Regions from separate parts of the Agrobacterium sp. 22-226-1 genome, predicted to be linked through region 2. Evidence: predicted binding sites of a transcription regulator. Region 2 holds the regulator's gene; the other holds the start of a gene.
The links. The regulator PhoB, encoded in region 2, activates phosphate uptake and scavenging genes when phosphate is short. The targets are predictions, from matches to a motif close to TGTCATNNANCTGTCAT.

Region 1 (3,689 bases), on a different contig from region 2:
ACTCCCCTCTCCCCTTGTATTCTCTGTCGCCTCTTATGCCGCCATTCGCGGCAAAAAGACGGTCTTCGCCTCCGTCATCGGCGGCGCGCTCGGCATCGTCACGGCCATGACGATTTCCGCCATTCCGGTGGCCGGTCTCGTCTGGCTGCCGCAATCCTTCGTGGAAATCGTGCAATGGGCCGGCATTGGCTGGCTGATGCTGTTTCTCCTGTGGACCTTCGCCACACCTGCCGCCCAGGCCGCCAATGCCGATAATGACAACCTGCCGGGCAAATCCTGGAGCGGTATTTTCCGCGATTGTTACGCCATTGCCGCCCTGCGCCCGCGCTACTTCGCTTTCTTTCTGGCGTTGCTGCCGCAATTCGTGTCCACCTCCGGCAATGCAATTGAAACGCTTGCCATGGCGCAGGCCGCCATCCTGCTTCTGGTGCTGGTGATTCTGACCGCGCAGGCGCTGTTTGCCGGGCCTACTCTGGCGATGGTGCGCCGCATGTCGGGCGATAAAAAAATCCGGCCGAAATACCGCACCCACTTCATTTCCGGCCGCGCCGTCAGCGCCGGATACAGGCGCATCGCGGCCTGAAAAACCGCCCGAAAGCCGGGGAGAAACGTCCCGGCTTGCCGCTATCCTTACAATAGGTTAATGAAGGCGCGACGGGACACTGCCTGCTTCGCTCGACGCGGGGGTATCGAAAGACAGGCATAACGAAGGCGGCAACATGCGAAATTCGGGAAAATTCCGCGGAAGAAGTGCACTTCTTCTGTCTTCCACCGTGGGTCTGGCACTGGCATTGAGCGCATGCACCAGCGTCGAATATACCGCCAAGGAAGGGCCGAACGGCCCGAAGATCGCAACGGTCAATCCGGCGACCACTCCTGCGCAAACATCGGCGCAGCCGGCAACGGCCGAAGCAGCAGCGGGCGCGACCCCGGTAGCAGCAGCAACGGTGCAGACCGCCGAAACCGCAACCCCTTCCCAGCCTGCAGCACTTCCCACCGCAGTCGCCGTCAAGGGCGGACGCGTGGCGCTGCCGCCGGCTTCTGAAATTGCTGCAGCCGCAGCCATCACCGCCCAGATGCAACCGCAACAGAACGAAGTCGCCCAAGCTGGTGTGACGACATCTGCGCCGACCACGGCCACGGCGCTCGCACCGACAAGCGCCACTCCGGCGGCCACAGCCATCGAAACGGCTGACGTGGTGGCCAAGCCGGCTGCCCATAATGCCGCCGCCGATCTGCCGCAGGTGGTTGCCGTCAAGGGCAGCTTCCCGCCTGCACCGCCGCCGCCCGGCTCGCCCTCCATCGGCACCGAACTGACGGCGGAACGCAAAGTCATTCCGCTGCCGAAGCCGGACAGCACGGTTCTGGCCTATGCCGCCGGCCCCACCAATGCCGCGCTGGCCGCCATCCGCCAGAACGAATCGATGACGGCGCCGCTCAATTCCGCCCCGGCCGGACGTGAAAAGCTGAGCGGCCTTATTACCAAATACGCCACCATGTATGATGTGCCGGAAGATCTGGTTCACCGCGTCGTGCAGCGCGAGAGCCGATATAATCCCGGCGCCTATAGCAGCGGCAATTTCGGCCTGATGCAGATCCGGCACGCCACGGCCCGCTCCATGGGCTTCGATGGCCCCGCCTCCGGCCTTTTCGATGCCGAAACCAACCTCAAATACGCCGTCAAATATCTGCGCGGCGCATGGGTTGTGGCCGGCAACGACCGCGACAACGCGGTCCGGCTTTATGCGCGCGGTTATTATTACGACGCCAAGCGCAAGGGCATGCTGCACGTTCTGCGCAAGTGATTGCCTCCGCTCCGTTATGCGAATGCAACCGCGCGGCTTTTCTCAAGCCGCCGGGTGTTTTCATTTCGTCATCCTGATTGGGCGGCGCGGGCTGGTTTTCCACCGACACCCCTATTCCCCCGCTTTGCCCACAGCCCCTGTCATCAAATTGTAGTGTCACGGCTGTAGACGCCTCTCAATCGACTGAGAGGTGAACATATGACGAGTGCGGCACCCAAGACCGGCTTCAGCAAGAACACGAAACTGAAGTCCGCATTGCTCCAGCACAAGGCACTCTCCAAAAGCGGTCTGTCCGAGCGCTTCTTCGGCGTCCTCTTTTCCGGCCTCGTCTATCCGCAGATATGGGAAGACCCGGAAATCGACATGGAAGCGATGGAGCTTGGCGAAGGTCATCGCATCGTCACCATCGGCTCGGGCGGCTGCAACATGCTGGCCTATCTCTCCCGCAATCCGGCCAGCATCGATGTCGTGGACCTCAACCCGCACCACATCGCGCTGAACAAGCTGAAGCTCGCCGCCTTCCGCCATCTGCCCGCCCATCAGGACGTGGTGCGCCACTTCGGCCGCGCCAATACGCACAGCAACAGCCACGGCTACGACCGCTTCATCGCCGAGCATCTCGACGCCACGACCAAGGCTTACTGGTCGAAGCGCACCCTTTCCGGCCGCCGCCGCATCTCTGTCTTCGACAGGAATATCTATCGCACCGGCCTGCTCGGCCGCTTCATCGGCGCCGGCCATCTCATGGCCCGGCTGCACGGCGTGAAGCTCACCGAAATGGCCAAAACCCGCACGCTGGACGAACAGCGCCAGTTTTTCGACAGCAAGGTGGCGCCATTGTTCGACAAGCCGGTGGTGCGCTGGCTGACGAAGCGCAAAAGCTCGCTGTTCGGCCTCGGCATTCCGCCCCGGCAATATGACGAACTGGCCAGCCTTTCCGCCAATGGCACGGTTGCATCCGTGCTGAAGGAGCGGCTGGAAAAGCTCGCCTGCAACTTCCCGCTCAGCGACAATTATTTCGCCTGGCAGGCCTTTGCGCGCCGTTATCCCGAACCGCATGAGGGCGCGCTGCCCGCCTATCTCAAGCCGGAATATTACGAGACGATCCGCAACAACACCGCCCGCGTCGCGGTTCACCACGCCACCTATACCGAGCTTCTGTCCAGAAAGCCGGCAAGCGCCGTCGACCGTTATATCCTCCTCGATGCGCAGGACTGGATGACGGACACCCAGCTCAACGAATTGTGGTCGCAGATCAGCCGCACCGCCGCGCCCAGTGCGCGCGTCATCTTCCGCACCGCGGCCGAAAAGAGCGTCATCGAAGGCCGGCTTTCGCCTGACATCCGCAACCAGTGGGTCTATCTCGAAGAGCGCTCCAACGAGCTCAACGCCATGGACCGCTCGGCCATCTACGGTGGCTTCCATATCTATCAGAGGGCTATGGCATGAAAACCATCGGCGAGAATGTGGGCCTTGCAGACAGCGCGCATGCGAGCCTGATGGACCGCATGTATCGCCACCAGCGGCATATCTACGATATCACCCGCAAATATTACCTTCTCGGCCGTGACCGGACCATTTCCGGCCTCGATGTGCCGAAAGGCGGCACGCTGTTGGAAGTCGGCTGCGGCACCGGCCGCAACCTGCTGCTGGCCAGCCGCAAGTTTCCGCAGGCAAGACTGTTCGGCCTCGACATTTCCGCCGAAATGCTGCTGACCGCAGCCGAGAATTTCGCCGGCAAGGCGGAACGCCCCATTCTGCGCGTGGCCGATGCCACCGCTTTTCGCGCCTCCGAATTCGGCCAGCCCGACGGCTTCGACCGCGTCATGATCCCCTATGCCCTGTCGATGATACCGGACTGGGAAAAGGCGATCGAACAGGCGC
Region 2 (3,689 bases):
AACCGGAAAATCGATTCGAGATGATTCCCGCGACTCTTGCCACGGAGTCTGCGTGGCACTAGGTTAATCGCTAATTACTAGACTGCATTGCGGCGGAACTAGTCACCAAAAATCAGGCAGAAACCACGCTCGCGGCACGCCCGCGAGGCGGAGAGGGATTCTGCCGACATTATACGCGACAAGCGGAGAAGCGGCATGAACTGGACAGACGAACGAGTCGAAAAACTCAAGAAATTGTGGTCCGAGGGGCTTAGCGCCAGCCAGATAGCAGCGCAGCTGGGCGGCGTGAGCCGCAATGCCGTCATCGGCAAGGTCCATCGCCTCAACCTGCCGGGACGCGTGAAGGCCGGCGGCCCGGTTACTTCGGCGCGTTCCGCGCCCAAGCGCACCGCTGCCCCTGCCCCGCGCGCGACGAATTTCGCGACCCGCGTCAGCGCAGCACCTGCACGCGCCTTGAACCGCTCGAGCGCGGCAACGGCGCTGCACGAGGAGATCGATATCGAGACCGCCGAAGTTCTCGATTACGTTCCCTCCAAAAATGTCGTTACGCCGATTTCCCGCCGCCTGACGCTGACGGAACTGACGGAGCGCACCTGCAAGTGGCCGGTCGGCGATCCGCTGAAGGATGATTTCCATTTCTGCGGTTGTGAAGCACTGGAATCTTCGCCCTATTGCAAGTTCCATGCAAAGCTTGCCTACCAGCCGGTAAGCGAGCGTCGCAAGGCTTGAGTGTTGCGGCACGCATTCGACACTCAAAAACTACGGGCCTTCGGGCCCGTTTTTTTATGGCGGAATCCAAAGTGGTTCAAACGCGGAGCCCACGTTGTTTAAGAGGCGCTCCCAATCCCTGTTCTTGCGCATTCTCCGGATGTGAAGCCGCGATGGGCCCTTGCGGCAAATGCTCAGAATTTGTCGGCGACGTGCCGCGCCCTCCTCCCGTCAGGTTTCACCGCGCAATCCGGCTTTCAGCGGACCTTCTATCGCCTTCAAAAGAACAAGGATACGCATGTGCGGAAGGTTCAAAATCGAAAGGCCCGACACCGTTCCTTCTGATTTGGGGGGAATTTATCCCGGGTGAAACCATCGGTTTCGGTTTTCTCAGGCTTCCATTGAATATCCGGCGCCGCGCACGGTGCGGATGACATCCTGCATGTGCGAAAAATTGAGCGCCTTGCGCAGACGTCCGACATGCACGTCGACGGTACGTTCATCCACATAGATATCGTGACCCCAGACGCCATCCAGCAACTGCGAGCGGGAAAACACCCGGCCGGGAGAGGTCATCAGGAATTCCAGCAAGCGGAATTCCGTCGGGCCGAGGCGTACTTCGCGGCTCTTGCGGTGAACGCGATGGGTCTCACGATCCAGTTCGATATCCCCGCATTTCAGCACCGAAGACAGAACCTCGGGGCGGGCCCGACGCAGCATGGCCTTGACGCGGGCCATGAGTTCCGGCGTCGAAAACGGCTTGACGACATAATCGTCCGCGCCGGTGGCAAGACCGCGAACCCGTTCGCTTTCTTCGCCGCGCGCCGTCAGCATGATGATGGGCAGGCGCTCGGTTTCCGGCCGCATCCTGAGCCGACGGCACAGTTCGATACCGGAAACGCCGGGAAGCATCCAATCCAGGATAAGGAGGTCCGGAATACGTTCCTGCAGCCTGATTTCTGCCTCGTCTCCACGGGGTATCGTGTCGACGTCATATCCCTCAGCCTCGAGATTGTAACGAAGCAGGACGCTCAGCGCTTCCTCGTCTTCCACAACTGCAATCTTGGGCACCATATACTAACTCCGCAAGCCGTTGCCTGTCTGTTACTCGGTCACCGAACCGAGCGTGTTGGAACTGTCGTCCTTCGGACGTTCGCCCTCCGGTTGGCTGCCGGTGGTCATGTAATAGATCGTCTCGGCGATATTGGTGGCGTGGTCGCCGATACGCTCGATGTTCTTGGCGCAGAACAGGAGATGCGTGCAGGTGGTGATATTGCGCGGATCTTCCATCATATAGGTCAGAAGCTCACGGAAGAGCGACGTGTACATGGCGTCGATTTCCTCGTCGCGCTCGCGAATGGCATTGGCCTTCTCGGCGGAACGCGTGGAATAGACGTCCAGCACTTCCTTGAGCTGCACCAGCGCCAGTTCCGACAGGTGTTCGATGCCACGGGCAAGCTTGCGCGGCACGCCGGTGCCGGCAACCGCAATCACACGCTTGGCGGTGTTCTTGCCAAGGTCGCCGACACGCTCAAGGTCAGCGGCGATACGCAGCGTGCCAATGATCTCGCGAAGGTCTGCCGCCATCGGCTGGCGTTTGGCGATGGTGACGATGGCCTTGTCGCCGATCTCGCGCTCGGCGTGGTCGAGGATCGCATCGTCGGAAATGACCTTCTGGGCGAGCGCGGCATCGGAATTGACGAGCGCACGCACGGCGTCGGCGCACATCTGCTCCGCAAGACCGCCCATTTCGGCGATGCGGCGCGTCAGAAACTTCAATTCATCGTCATAAACGGAAACGATGTGCGAATGGGTCGTTGTCTGTGTCATGGTCTAGTCCTCCGGCTTGGCCTGCATGCGCGTACCCGGAAGCGGGCACGGCAGAAGCACCAGTCTTGTACGGTTTCGATAAAGCGCCGGCCGGGATCAGCCGAAGCGGCCCATGATGTAATCCTGCGTGCGCTGGTCATCCGGATTGGTGAACATCTTGTCGGTTTCGTTTTCCTCGACAAGATGACCAAGATGGAACATGGCCGTGCGCTGGGAAACACGCGCCGCCTGCTGCATGGAGTGCGTGACGATGACGATGGTGTAATTGGTGCGCAGCTCGTGGATCAATTCTTCGACCTTTGCGGTCGCGATAGGGTCGAGAGCCGAGCAGGGCTCGTCCATCAGGATCACTTCCGGGCTGACGGCAACTGCGCGTGCGATGCACAGACGCTGCTGCTGACCGCCGGAAAGACCGGTGCCGGATTCGTGCAGACGATCCTTAACCTCGTTCCAGAGACCCGCCTTCTGCAGGCTCTGCTCGACGATCTGGTCCATATCCGCCTTGTTGCGGGCGAGACCATGGATGCGCGGGCCGTAGGAAATGTTTTCGTAGATCGACTTCGGGAAGGGATTCGGCTTCTGGAACACCATGCCGACGCGGGCGCGCAATTCCACGACGTCAATCGCCTGATCGTAGATATCGTCGGTGTCGAGCGTGATCTTGCCGGTGACCCGGCAACCGTCAATCGTGTCGTTCATACGGTTCAGGGTACGCAGGAAGGTGGATTTGCCGCAGCCGGACGGGCCGATAAGCGCGGTCACCGTATTTTCCCGAACGTTGAGGTTCACGTCGTAAAGCGCGCGCTTTTCGCCGTAATAAACCGAAACGTCCTTGCCGATCATCTTGTATGAGACTTCATTCATTTTCTTGTCCAGCGCCTTTTCAACTGCTGCTTCCGACAACATGTTCATTGCTCAAGCTCCTTCTACCAGCGCCGTTCGAAGCGGCGACGCAACAGGATTGCGCCAACATTCATGACGATGAGGAACAGAAGCAGGATGATGATAGCGCCGGATGTCCTTTCGACAAAGGCGCGCTCGGCTTCGTTCGCCCACATGTAAATCTGCACCGGCAGGGCCGTGGACGGATCCATCGGCGTTGTCGGGTAATTCGCTACGAATGCCACCATGCCGATCAGGAGCAGCGGCGC

Region 1: the regulator PhoB is predicted to act here: its motif matches at 1,944-1,960, upstream of ACQZ5K_RS08485 (DUF3419 family protein).

Annotation. Positions count from the first base shown of each region.
Region 1 covers NZ_JBNWCP010000004.1:93,019-96,707, reverse strand. The annotation lists gene ACQZ5K_RS08495 (LysE family translocator) at 1-583, shown strand, start outside; gene ACQZ5K_RS08490 (transglycosylase SLT domain-containing protein) at 720-1,805, shown strand; gene ACQZ5K_RS08485 (DUF3419 family protein) at 2,004-3,254, shown strand; gene ACQZ5K_RS08480 (class I SAM-dependent methyltransferase) at 3,251-3,689, shown strand, end outside.
Region 2 covers NZ_JBNWCP010000001.1:355,752-359,440, reverse strand. The annotation lists gene ACQZ5K_RS01780 (GcrA family cell cycle regulator) at 196-729, shown strand; gene phoB (phosphate regulon transcriptional regulator PhoB) at 1,099-1,782, opposite strand; gene phoU (phosphate signaling complex protein PhoU) at 1,813-2,538, opposite strand; gene pstB (phosphate ABC transporter ATP-binding protein PstB) at 2,635-3,450, opposite strand; gene pstA (phosphate ABC transporter permease PstA) at 3,465-3,689, opposite strand, start outside.